4 regions of the Pantoea sp. X-Soil-ISGK-259 genome follow, and region 4 is predicted to be linked to each of the others. Evidence: predicted binding sites of a transcription regulator. Region 4 holds the regulator's gene; each other region holds the start of a gene.
The links. Region 4 encodes LexA, which represses DNA repair genes until DNA is damaged. Its sites were predicted from a motif close to TNCTGTATGTACATACAGNA; they were not measured.
Positions count from the first base shown of each region.

Region 1: AC6I77_RS20370 (YebG family protein) is a predicted target of LexA. The motif match lies at 1,536-1,555, and genes of this name have one in related genera.
Region 2: AC6I77_RS11355 (DinI-like family protein) is a predicted target of LexA. The motif match lies at 1,573-1,592, and genes of this name have one in related genera.
Region 3: sulA (SOS-induced cell division inhibitor SulA) is a predicted target of LexA. The motif match lies at 1,728-1,747, and genes of this name have one in related genera.

Region 1 is NZ_AP035987.1:243,516-246,635, reverse strand. Features, by position in the region: gene AC6I77_RS20375 (Fic family protein) at 1-1,104, shown strand, start outside; gene AC6I77_RS20370 (YebG family protein) at 1,179-1,520, opposite strand; gene AC6I77_RS20365 (SIR2 family protein) at 1,677-2,471, opposite strand; gene AC6I77_RS20360 (non-canonical purine NTP pyrophosphatase) at 2,468-3,028, opposite strand.
Region 2 is NZ_AP035986.1:2,385,978-2,389,097, forward strand. Features, by position in the region: gene yedD (lipoprotein YedD) at 1-382, opposite strand, end outside; gene AC6I77_RS11345 (DUF6388 family protein) at 636-959, shown strand; gene iraP (anti-adapter protein IraP) at 1,156-1,455, opposite strand; gene AC6I77_RS11355 (DinI-like family protein) at 1,631-1,870, shown strand; gene AC6I77_RS11360 (hypothetical protein) at 1,909-2,175, opposite strand; gene AC6I77_RS11365 (hypothetical protein) at 2,327-2,668, opposite strand; gene AC6I77_RS11370 (hypothetical protein) at 2,655-3,038, opposite strand.
Region 3 is NZ_AP035986.1:1,403,407-1,406,526, reverse strand. Features, by position in the region: gene yccS (YccS family putative transporter) at 1-930, shown strand, start outside; gene AC6I77_RS06420 (TfoX/Sxy family DNA transformation protein) at 927-1,556, opposite strand; gene sulA (SOS-induced cell division inhibitor SulA) at 1,767-2,258, shown strand; gene ompA (porin OmpA) at 2,609-3,120, shown strand, end outside.
Region 4 is NZ_AP035986.1:289,607-292,726, reverse strand. Features, by position in the region: gene dinF (MATE family efflux transporter DinF) at 1-1,034, opposite strand, end outside; gene lexA (transcriptional repressor LexA) at 1,133-1,747, opposite strand; gene AC6I77_RS01285 (diacylglycerol kinase) at 1,853-2,221, opposite strand; gene plsB (glycerol-3-phosphate 1-O-acyltransferase PlsB) at 2,350-3,120, shown strand, end outside.

The DNA.
Region 1 (3,120 bases), on a different replicon from region 4:
GAATGGCCCCAATTTCACTGGCAGGATAACGAGCTGCTACCACGCCTGCGCCATTTGCAGCAGCAGCGCGGTTTGCTGCTTGGCCGCGCCAGCCTGCAGTCAGACACTGAATCACAGACGCTGGATACCCTGTTGGGTAATATTCTTTCCTCTTCGGCAATCGAAGAGGAGCGGGTCAACGTGCAGTCAGTTCGCTCGTCTCTGGCGCGCCGGTTAGGCGTTACGGAAACGCAGCCCTATCCGGTCTCCGATCGGTCAGAAGGACTGGCCGCGATGATGCTCGATGCCATCAACAATCGCAGCCAGCCATTAACGCTTGAACGGTTATTTCAGTGGCACCACTGGCTCTTCCCGGCAGATGAATGGACAGTACAGCGCCTTAGCGTCGGGACGCTGCGTGGCAGTGAACCGATGCAGGTGGTTTCAGGACGCATAGATCGTCCCACGGTACATTTTGAAGCCCCACCGCGACACGGACTGGAGCAACAGCTGGCACAGTTCATCGCGTGGTTTAACAGCAGTCAGCATGATGTGATGCTGGACCCGCTACTGCGGGCCGCCATCTGCCATCTGTGGTTTGTCACCCTGCACCCTTTTGATGATGGCAATGGCCGTATCACGCGAGCATTGACCGATCTCGCCCTGGCACAGGCTGACAGCCAGAGCATCCGCCTGTACGCCATGTCTCCGGCAATACTGGCGCAGCGTGCCGGGTATTACCGCATCCTTGAGCAGACGCAGAAAGGCGGCCTTGATATCACCCGTTGGCTGGTGTGGTTTCTGGATATCCTGGATGAGAGCCTGAAACAGGCATTGGATGTTATCGATCGCACACAGTTGAAAGCGCGATTCTGGTTACGACATCAGGGGATGGCATTAAGTCCGGAACAGGTAAAAGTCCTTAACCGGCTGTTAGACGGTGGCGAGCAGGGTTTCGAACAGGGGATAAGCGCCAGCCAGTATCAGAAAGTCGCGAAAGTAAGTAAAGCCACGGCGACCCGTCATCTGGCGGATCTGGTTGAAAAAGGCTGTCTGTTCCGGCTTGAGGGAGGCGGCAGAAGCACCCGCTATCAGGTTAAAACCCGCGAGATACTTACAGATTAATGGGATGAAAGCGGTGATCAAACCGTTATTCAAAAACAGCAACGCCGGAAGGTTCGCTTCCGGCATTGTGGCAATTACGCGGCTTTAACAGCGCGCACTTTCCTGGCAGCAGGCTCTTCAGCCTGATCATCCGCGCCAGCCTCTGACACGGCTTCCGGTTGAGAGACGGAGACTGCCGCTTCCGGCAATTTGCTGGTGCGCAGAATATGCTGAACCGCATCTTTCTGTTCTGCAATCAGCAGGCCCAGGGTTTCAGCCTGAGATTCATCCAGTGCAGGTTGATGCTGTAACAGCCAGTCAGTGAAAGCTTCGGCCATATCGAGCATTTTGTCGTAGGCATCGGCCTCTTTCTTATTGGCAAACGTCATCTTCTCTTCACCCTTTCTGACTACAACAAATTTTGTTTCAACAGCCATCTTTTCGCCCTCAGGTACTGTGTATACATACAGTATATCATGCCGGTTATGCTTTGCCAGCAGAGAATAGAGTTTATCGGTTATGCACCGGCTAACCTTAACCGGGCGCAGGTTTTTTTTATTTTCCTGAGACTTCTCTGCCGGAAACTGCGCTGACTAGACCAGCAGCTCTTCGAGAAACATCGCCAGCGCCTTGCGTGGATCGTCTTCTTCAGAAACGATCACCTCGATCCCCCACTGCCCCAGTACCTCTTTGGCGACCGGGTTATTACGGTTAGTGAACAGATACGATTTTGGTCGCGCCGTCGCCAGCCCGGTGCGGCCCCACATTTTAGTCAGACGGTAAAACAGCAGGCGAATGTTGAAATCACTGATGCTGTAGCCGACAAACAGCACAGAATTGCCCATCACGTCATGGGTCAGTTTAATGTCGAGCGGCGAGTCAAAATAGAGACGTTCGAAATAGCTGCTCTCATCAAGCACGATTGAGGTGTCATCATCGAAGTCACCGTGCAGTTTGATGATGTGGCGCTTATCTTCGGTCAAAGAGACCAGGTCGGCAGCATTGGCCACTTTATAATAGGGTACGCCGTGCGCGTCGTGCGCCGCTTCCAGCCAGCGATCATAGTTAGTAGTGTAAATGCGGGAGAAGTTACCCTGGGTAATCATGGTATGAATTTCAGAAGACCGGACATCGATATCCGGACGGTGCCACTCGCGATCCATCCAGCTGCGCAGCGGGCCTAACGAACCTTTCTTCTGCTTGTAATACTCCGCCAGCGACAGATGCGTGCCATAGGTATTAAAGATTTTGGGATCGTAACCCAGCTCGTTTGCAAGATGCGCAATCAGTTCGTGCCACTCGGGAAGACCAAAATTGCGCGAAATACCGGCACCGGCAAATAGAATCAGTTTGCCGGAATCATAGGCGCGCTTAAGTTCAGGTTTCATGCCACTCCCCGCGAGGTTTTTAAAAAGGTAGCGAAGCGATCCAGCGCAATGCGCCGCATCGAAATCTCATTCTTGAGTTCACCCATCTCCGCAAAGGTCTGGTCATAGCCTTCGGGAATAAAAACACAGTCCCACTGAAAGCCACGTGTCCCGGCAGGTTTCGCGGCGATGGTGCCACGCAGTTCGCCAGAAAACTGATACATTTTACGGCCATCGCAATAGCCCAGCACCGTTTTAGCCGTCACCGCCTGGCTGTCGAGCCCCTGCACCAGCGCGGTAAAGCGCTCAGCGTCCAGGCGGTTCCAGAAGATGCGGGTCAGACCAGCGGGCAGACCATTGAGGCCATCCAGATAGAGGCCGGTATGCTCCACAAACAGCGGTCGCCCAATCAGCGAAAACGCTTTGGTGAGTTTGTCGCGCACCAGGTCGAGCTCGTTTTCAGTCTGAATTTCTTCGATGCGACGGGCAATGGGCAGCACTTCGACCCCGATGGGTTCGAGTATTTTGCGCACCTCAGCCAGTTTTGGTTCATTGGCAGAAAGGAATCTGATTTTCATGGGGCTTCCAGGTTAATTACTCCACCAGGCACTGAATGTTAACGGAAACAGGCGGGCAGGATAAATCACTAACGCTGAAGAGTGTAGCTCAA
Region 2 (3,120 bases), 2.1 Mb from region 4:
CTTCCAGTGCCTGCTGACACTCTACTGTCGGACGCGCCACTTTGCGCAGAGTCATCCTGTCGTAGCTCAGCTCGCCATTATCGACCACCAGCGGCATCACCCGTATCTTACGTGTGACATTCACATAATCGCCATTTAATCGGGTCAGTTTGCCCGGCTTCGCGATCACCCGCATCCACTGACGGCAATCCAGCGTGCTGCCATCGGCATTAATGATCAGACTGGCTATCGCTTTGTTGCTGATCAGGCTGCTCTGTGGGCCGACGGTTTGCCAGGTCCCCTGCAGATCAGCAGGTGCCGGTGTCTGCACCGCATTTTCATAATCGTTGATTTGCGCACAACCACTCAATGCCAGCGCGGCAATCAGCATCCACTTTTTCATGTTTAATCCCTAAGATCACGTCAATGGCGGCTACGTTATAATTTTTCCACCGCGTTACGCAAGATATCTGGATGTTAAGACGCCACACAGACGATGATTGCGGCAGAACGAAACCCGTAGTGAGGTCTGCATAAAGCATTTTAACCGGAAAATTGTTGGCGAAGCAGGTTCATCTCTTATCTTTGCCGCGCCTGACAAGCAGGAGACAACCCGCTACACTGACGCGCTGCAATAGATTTTCAGGAATATGAATATGAAAACGCCAGAAGCTTACTATGCCCAGGCACGCGAGATGTTTTTTACCGCGCATCCAGACTTTCAATCCGCACTTGACGAATTAACTGAAAGCGATGCCCGCGCCGCCAACCTGTCATTGCGCCAATTGCGCGAATGGCATGCCGAACGTATCTATGCGGCCTTTTTGCGCCAGAAGAATCTGGATGGAATGATCTTCTCCATTCAGCTCGCTGAGCCAGATAAAGCGGTGGCGGCTGAAGCGATCGAGACTTATCTCAAATCTCACGCTGAATCATTGGGTATGAGCTGGGAAGAGTTTTGCATTAAAAACGAATTGTAATACGCGCTGCAGAGAAGAGGCCGGTAAAGCACAACGCCTGCCAGCATGAAAGTAGCTGAAGAATGTGTACCCGGTTAAGAGAGTAGTCACTTTTCCGCAGGACTCGGATCATGACCATCCCTGAACGACGCCTGCGCCTGCACTGCCTCTGAAGATGTTGATAAATATCCATCTCCAGAGGCGAATTTTTCCTGCCCTACTCTCTCTCTTCCGTCGCTTTACCCTTCACTTCAACATAACTTGCCACAGCCAGCAGACGATTAATGTGCGTCAGCAGCAGATCAACATCCGATTGCAGAAACCCGGTCGACGATTGCGAAGCGGTAATGATGGCATCCTGCACCGTTTCTGAAATGGTCAGCGAGTTGTCCTGTTTCGCCTGCACCAGCAGCGCTGCAACCAGCAGGGACTGCGCTTCAAGCTGCGCCGTCAACTCTTTTGCATCGACATCCATCTTTGCCAGTTTTAGCAGAATATCTATTACCAGTTGTCGCATCGCGGACCTCCTGAAAAGTAAGCCGTCATTATGTCGTGATGCGTGCGCATTTTTCCAGTTGAAGATCGTGTTTTACACGACATAAAAATTTACGCGAAATCACGCGCCATGCCTTGCCACTGTTTTTATTTACAGTATTATATGTCAGCGATTTTGCCCTGAATGGATTGCCATCATGTTTGTTGAGTTGATTTATGACAAGCGCAACGTTGCCGGTTTACCGGGTGCCCGCGAGATGATTCGTGAGGAGCTGGAAAAGCGGGTGCATCGGGTGTTTCCTGACATTGAAGTTAAGGTCAAGCCGATGGAACGTAACGCGATTGATACTGATTTGAGTAAGAACGATAAAGCGACGGTTGCGCGGATTGTTGAAGAGATGTTCGACGAAGCGGAGATGTGGCTGGTGGCCGATTAATCCTTTACCGGCCACCGCATAAGTTAGCGGGAGATGACTTAGCTCTCCTGCTCGCTGTGATTAATTTCAATCTCAATGTCCTGAATGGCGGCATCCAAATCTTCCAACAGCTTGCCCTGCTTATTCAGCAATGCATCGATTCGGTCGGCGTTCGTCTTATCTTTGTATTCACCGGCGTCAAACGCTAACCAATGGCTGGACAGCGTTTCGGTGTTGGTCTGCGCATAGTGGCGCATCTCTTTTAGCTGAGACGTCACATCACGCAGATAGTCAGTTTTGGTCTTGGTTTCTGTTGAATCGCTCATGCTAAATTTCCTTCTGGTCAGTTATCCAAAGTGGTTAGGCTTAGCGGTTCATCGACCGGCCAATCATCGGGCCTGCATTCAGGTACAAAATGTTGCCCCGAGATTTAAAACTAGTCGATAATAGCGAAGCCGCACTAAGAATAATCGGAAGTTACGGTGTCTGGCCCGGTTTTGCGGACGTCTGGTTGTCTTCAGAAACGACCTCTTTCACTCTACTCAGTGTTTTATCAGCGGTACGATCCGGTATCACATCAAGCTTATGTTGTAATGCTGTGACCTTATCCGTCAGCACCTCGACCCTTTCATCACGTCGTGCCGCTATTGCCCGGTAATCCGCCCTAATCTCCTCGACTCGTTTGTTTGCGGTATTACTGACATAAAGAAAAATAATCGTCATCAGGATGCAAATCATCGAACAACTGAGAAGAATGCAGCCGAGGATAACTTTACGCCTGTATGATATTGGAGCCCTGGTATTATCAATCATTGCCATTGCTGCGATCCTCCAGAGTTGAGATAAGCCGATCAACTTCATTACGAAATTTGTCGTTTTGATCGGTTTCGGTCATTGCTAGCAAAATCCCTACCGCATTCTTGATTAACCGAAGATCGGTTTCGAGTGTCGAAATTCGCCGCAAATTCCTGTCGTGCCGTTCGCGTAATTCATCGTTTTCCTCCCGTATCAGCAGGTTGCTCTCTTTCAGCAACACCACCTGCTCTTTGTAGCTGGTAATAATTTCGCCGCCCGCTCGGTTACTGGTTACGATTGACGCGATACCCGCCAATAACGGTTTCCAGAACAGTGCTGCTGCGCCTCCACCCAGAACTAACGCTCCCATACTGGTAATCAGACTACTTTCCATGCCATACCCCTTTTTCCGGTTAGGTCGCTGGAACATATTGCGTGCTGAAAAGCCACGTCCTCCGCTTGAAATTTAAGTTTAC
Region 3 (3,120 bases), 1.1 Mb from region 4:
CTCTGTATCGGCTATGGCTTCATTAAGATCACCGGACTCGAGCGGGGATACTGGATTTTGCTGACCAGCCTGTTTGTCTGCCAGCCCAACTACAACGCAACGCAGCGGCGACTGGCCTTACGTATCGGCGGAACACTGGCGGGCATTGCTATTGGTCTGCCCGTTTTATGGCTGGTGCCCTCAATTGAAGGGCAGTTAATCCTGATTGTGATTTCCGGCGTGCTGTTCTTCGCTTTCAGGCAGGTACAGTATGCGCAGGCCACGCTGTTTATCACATTGCTGGTTCTGCTCTGCTTTAACCTGTTAGGGGAAGGCTTTGAGGTCGCCCTGCCACGCGTAGTGGACACCTTACTCGGCTGTGGCCTGGCCTGGCTGGCTGTGGCGTTTATCTGGCCAGACTGGCGCTTTCGTCAGTTGCCGGCGGTGGCTGAACGAACCCTGAAAGCGAACTGCCGCTATCTGGATGCGATCATGGAACAGTATCATCAGGGCAAGGATAACCGTCTCGCCTATCGCATTGCCCGCCGTGACGCACACAATGCAGATGCCGAGCTGGCATCCGTGGTTTCAAACATGAGCAGTGAAAGTCGCACCAGTCAGAAACTGCGCGAATCGGCTTTTCAGCTGCTTTGCTCAAACCACTCGTTTCTGAGTTACATTTCTGCACTCGGCGCGCACCGTGACAAAATTACGGCACCAGAACTGCTGACCTTGCTGGATGATACAGTTTGTTATGTTGAGGATGTGCTTCAGACGGACGTAGTCAGCGATGAGCATGTTGAAACAATGCGCCATCAACTGGCTCATCGCATCAGCCAGTTGGCCGCAGATGCGGATGTGCGTGCGCCGCTGGTGCTTCAGCAACTCGGACTGCTGGTAGCCTTAATGCCTGATGTGGCTCGCCTGCGCCGCACGCTTATTGCTGATTAGCCTTCTTCGCCTCTGAAGTCTGGTTTCGATAAAAGCGTGCGTTGAAACCATGCATTCAGCTCGGCACGGGTGGCCAGTGGCAGTGCGGCCGCATGGTGGCCCGTAATCGCACCCTGCAGCGCCAGTAGTGTCTGAAATCCAACGTGCTGGTTGATCGCTTTTAACTTCAGCCAGCACTGTTTGGCTCCCATCTGGTAAAGATGATTGACACTCATCACGCCCGCCTCGTACAACATGACTTCCATGCGTACACTGAGATTAGGCAGATCTTTCAAACGCGGAGAGGCTTGTCTGTGCTGCAACTCGCGCTGTGCCGTTTCTAAAGAGGCCGCGGAGAGCGTCAGAAGATGGTCAGGATCCCGCCATAAGGCTTCATCGACCTGAAAGTAATCAAGCTTCACTGACTTGCCCCGTTTGCGAAAAATCAGGGGCTGGAGCGGACGGTCGGTAATGTAATCCCGCAAGGGTTCACTGGCCCGCAGGTAGAGTTCATCTTTATTAATTAACGCGAAAACCACGCTTTCGACAGCCAGTGCATAGCCACCAAACTGGGTCCGGGACTCAATTGTTCCCAACGGGCCCAGGTGCGCTCTGGAGCGCTCGACAACCGGGTTAATCTTTTTCATTGCACCACCTCCATGTAAGAAATATCTGGTAAATTACGTTGTGTATCAGGTAATTAGAAGATAAAAAAAAGTGGCAGCGGGTTCAATGAATAAATAGTGCTTCAACTAATCTTGTCGCGTTTTTGCGAGGCGTTTTCAGAAATTTGGGTTGATCTTTATCCAGGATGACAGTACTGTATATTCATACAGTCCACTGCTGGTGATTAACTTATGCGAACACAACATCCTAATAATGCACGCTATGCTCATCATTATGCGTCCTCTTCTGTTCCGTCCACGCAGGGTGGTGGAATTACTGAGTTACGTTACAGCGAGCAGCCCGGTATGATGCAGATGATGCTGTTGCCGTTATTACAGCAACTGAGTCAGCAGTCACGCTGGCAGTTGTGGTTAACACCGGCACATAAACTGAACCGCACCTGGTTGCAGGAATCAGGCTTACCATTAGATAAAAGTATGCATATCGCCGATTCTGAACGTCTGAATGCGGTTGAGGCGATGGTTAAAGCGTTGCGTACGGGAAATTACAGCGTTGTTCTGGCATGGATTCCGTACGATCTTGATGAAAATGAGCGTCGTCAACTTGAAAATGCGGCAGCTGAGGGTGAAGCGCTGGGTTTGATTTTGCGGGCCAGTGGGACAACGGAAGCGCCTCTGAGACCGCAAAGTGCGATAAAAATTCAGTCGGATTTGTTTCATTAAGTAAAAATAAGAAGTTTCCCAGGCTATTATTCTTATCAGTTGTCGCTAAACCACTGATTCTGTTAGTTCGAGCTGTGACAATGGGTTAGCAGGTTTTTTGGGCTTTTTGCTGCGACGTTACGACCATCCTAATTGTTAGAAATTGTGTATAAACCGCTGTTTTTTTACAGTAGCGCCTCACATCATACTTGTAAGTTTCCAATCTCGTTGTAGACTTTAGCTCGCCAGGGTGCTCAATAACCTCCGTTTTTTGCGGTAGAGTCATAAGCGAGCGTTTTGACCCGGCGAAGGATTTAAACCAAGAGCAACCTTTTTGCTCATTGCCTATTTGGATGATAACGAGGCGCAAAATGAAAAAGACAGCTATCGCAATTGCAGTGGCACTGGCTGGCTTCGCTACCGTAGCGCAGGCCGCTCCGAAAGATAACACCTGGTACACCGGTGCTAAACTGGGCTGGTCTCAGTATCACGACACTGGCTACTACGGTCACGGTTACGAGAACAATGACGGTCCAACTCATGAAAGCCAGCTGGGCGCAGGTGCGTTCGTTGGTTATCAGGCAAACCCATACCTGGGCTTCGAGATGGGCTATGACTGGCTGGGTCGCATGCCTAATAAAGGCAATGTGACTAACGGCGCATTCAAAGCACAGGGCGTTCAGCTGGCTGCTAAACTGAGCTACCCAATTAATGACGATCTGGACGTGTATACTCGTCTGGGCGGCATGGTATGGCGTGCAGATGCAACGCAGACTAACCCAACTACTGGCCGCATCAGCGACCACGACACCGGCGTATCTCCGCTGGCTGCAGTTGGTGTTGAATATGCGCTGACTCAGAACTGGGCTACCCGTCTGGATTA
Region 4 (3,120 bases):
GACTCAAGCGAGGTCAGCAGGGTAACAATCTGCGGGCCAAAAATGGCATAAACCAGCGAGAAGAAGAGCGCGACTACCACCGCCTGCCGACAGGCTGAGTGCCAGACGTGCTGCAATTTACTGCCATCTTTTGCGCCATGCGCTTCGCCGGCAAAAGCTTCAACCGCGTAGGCAAAACCATCCAGCGCGTAGGCAGTAAAGGTAATGAACATCAGTAATACCGCGTTAACCGCCACCACATCCGGACCCAGCCGCGCACCCAGCACGGTCAGCGAGGCGAAACAGAGCTGCAGCATCAGAGAGCGCAACATGATATCCCGGTTCAGTCGCAGCAGTCGGCCGCTGTCACCGCGCCAGCTCTGCTTCAGCAGATTAAACGTAATACCGCGCAGCTTTAACACCCGCCAGACCATGATGCCGCCGACGCCCAGCGTGATGTACTCCGCCAGCGCCGTGGCGGTTGCTGCTCCCGCGACACCCCAGTGCAGCCCCATCACCAGCCAGAGATCGAGCACGATGTTCACCAGATTGCCCACTATCAGCAGGATTACCGGCGCCCGCGCATACTGAACGCCCAACAGCCAGCCCAGGATGACCAGGTTTGCCAGCGTTGCAGGTGCACTGAGCCAGCGAATCTGAATAAACAGCGCCGCCTGTTCCAGTACATCAGGATTGCCACCTACCAGATGGGTCGCCAGCTGAATAATCGGATAACGCAATGCGATGAACAGCACGCCGGCCAGCAGCGCAATGATCAGCGGCTGCGTCAGCGCGCGTGCCAGAGCGGTTTTATCGCCCGCACCAAACGCCTGTGCCGTCAGGCCAGTGGTACTCATTCGAAGGAAAAGCAGCAACATAAAGAGGAAGCTGGTCACTGTGGTCCCGACCGCAACCCCGCCAAGATAGACAGGGCTGTCGAGATGACCAATAACTGCAGTATCGACCACGCCCAGTAAGGGAACGGTGATATTTGAAAGGATCATCGGCAGCGCAAGCCGCCAGAGATTTTTATCCGTTGCCGTGATAAAGCGCATTCGCCGTTCCGTGCTCAGTGTCGCTGCAGCAAAGCAGGCAACAAAATTAGGGCAGACAGAATAGCATCAGAAAAGGCGAATGCACGCAGGCCTCAGAATCAAAGCCACTCGCCGTTACGCACCACGCCAACCGCAAGACCTTCAATGGTCAGTGACTGCGCACGGGTGTCGACCACGATAGGGTCAAAATCGCTGTTTTCAGGCAGAAGGTGCACGATAGCACCCTGCTTTTTCCAGCGTTTAACGGTGACTTCATCATCAATACGTGCCACGACAACCTGACCGTTGCGCACATCCTGGGTTTTATGTACCGCGAGCAGGTCGCCGTCCATAATCCCGATATCTTTCATCGACATTCCGCTGACGCGCAGCAGGAAGTCGGCAGAAGGCTTGAACAGGCCCGGATCCACTTTGTAGTGGGTTTCGATATGTTCCTGCGCCATGATCGGCTCACCGGCAGCAACCCGGCCAATCAGCGGTAGTCCTTCTGAAACTTCTTCTTCCATTAACAGACGAATGCCGCGTGATGCACCCGAAACGATCTCAATAACGCCTTTACGCGCCAGCGCTTTCAGATGCTCTTCAGCCGCATTTGGCGAACGGAAGCCCAGTTGCGCGGCGATCTCTGCACGCGTAGGCGGCATGCCCGTTGAAGATATATGGTCGCGAATCAGGTCATAGACCTGCTGCTGCCTGCTGGTTAATGCTTTCATCCCGCCCCCTGGTTGTTTATACAGTCGCTGTGAGTATATACAGGTATTGGCGAAATGGAAACCGATTGTCAGGGAAAACGCGCCCTCAGGCGCGTTATGGAAGGCTTATCGCAAATGTGTCCAGAGCAGCGCGACCCAGACAAACAGGGCCAGTAAGATGCTGATCAGTACCGCCGCCGAGCCCATGTCTTTGGCCCGGCCCGCCAGGGGATGATGTTCCTGACCAATCCGGTCAACCACCGCTTCAATGGCGCTATTGAGGATTTCGACAATGACGACCAGCACCACGGCGCCAATCATGAGGATGCGGGCGATCACATCGACATCCAGCCAGCACGCGATAATAATAGCGGCCAGCGCAGCCAGGGCTTCCTGCCGAAAGGCGGCTTCATGCTGCCAGGCGGCACGCAGTCCCTGCCAGGAGTAGCCTGCGGCTTTTACTATTCTGATAAGTCCGGTGGCATTATTTGCCATGATGTGGGAACCCTTTCATTCAATTGACGTCAATGTCTGGGCTGCGTGCAATTGGCACCACCACAGATCTTCGCTGCGCTTTCTGGTATGCTTGCGGCGCTTTGCTAACAAGAGGCTTCATGTTGTCTATGTCAGGTTGGCGTAAACTCTATTACAAATTACTTAATTTACCACTCTCCTTTTTGGTAAAAAGTAAGGCCATTCCGGCCGATCCCGTGTCTGAACATGGTCTGGATCCGACCCGACCTATTATGTATGTTTTGCCTTACGATTCGAAGGCTGACTTACTGACTTTACGCGCACAGTGTCTGCGGCATCATCTGCCCGATCCGCTGATTCCGCTGGAGATTGATGGTTCGCTGCTGCCGCGCCACGTGTTTATTCATAATGGCCCACGCGTATTTCCCTATTTTGTGCCCAGCGTTGAATCGGTAAAAATCTTTCACGATTACCTCGACCTGCATCGCAATAATCCTGAGCTGGATATTCAGATGCTGCCGGTCACCGTGATGTTTGGTCGTGCGCCAGGACGTGAAGTCCAGGGCGAAGCGACGCCGCATCTGCGTGTGCTGAATGGGGTGCAGAAATTCTTTGCGGTCATCTGGCACGGACGTGACAGTTTTGTCCGCTTCTCGCCGACCGTCTCGCTGCGCCGCATGGCAACGGAACACGGTACGGACAAGTCGATTGCCCAGAAACTGGCTCGCGTGGCACGCATCCATTTTGCCCGTCAGCGACTGGCGGCGATCGGCCCGCGTTTACCGGCGCGTCAGGATCTGTTTAATCGTCTGCTGCAATCCAAAGCGATTGAAAAAGCCGTCGAAGATGAAGCGCGCAGCAAAAAAATCTCCCATGAGAAAGCCCAGCAGAATGCTGTTGAGATGATGGAAGAGATCGCT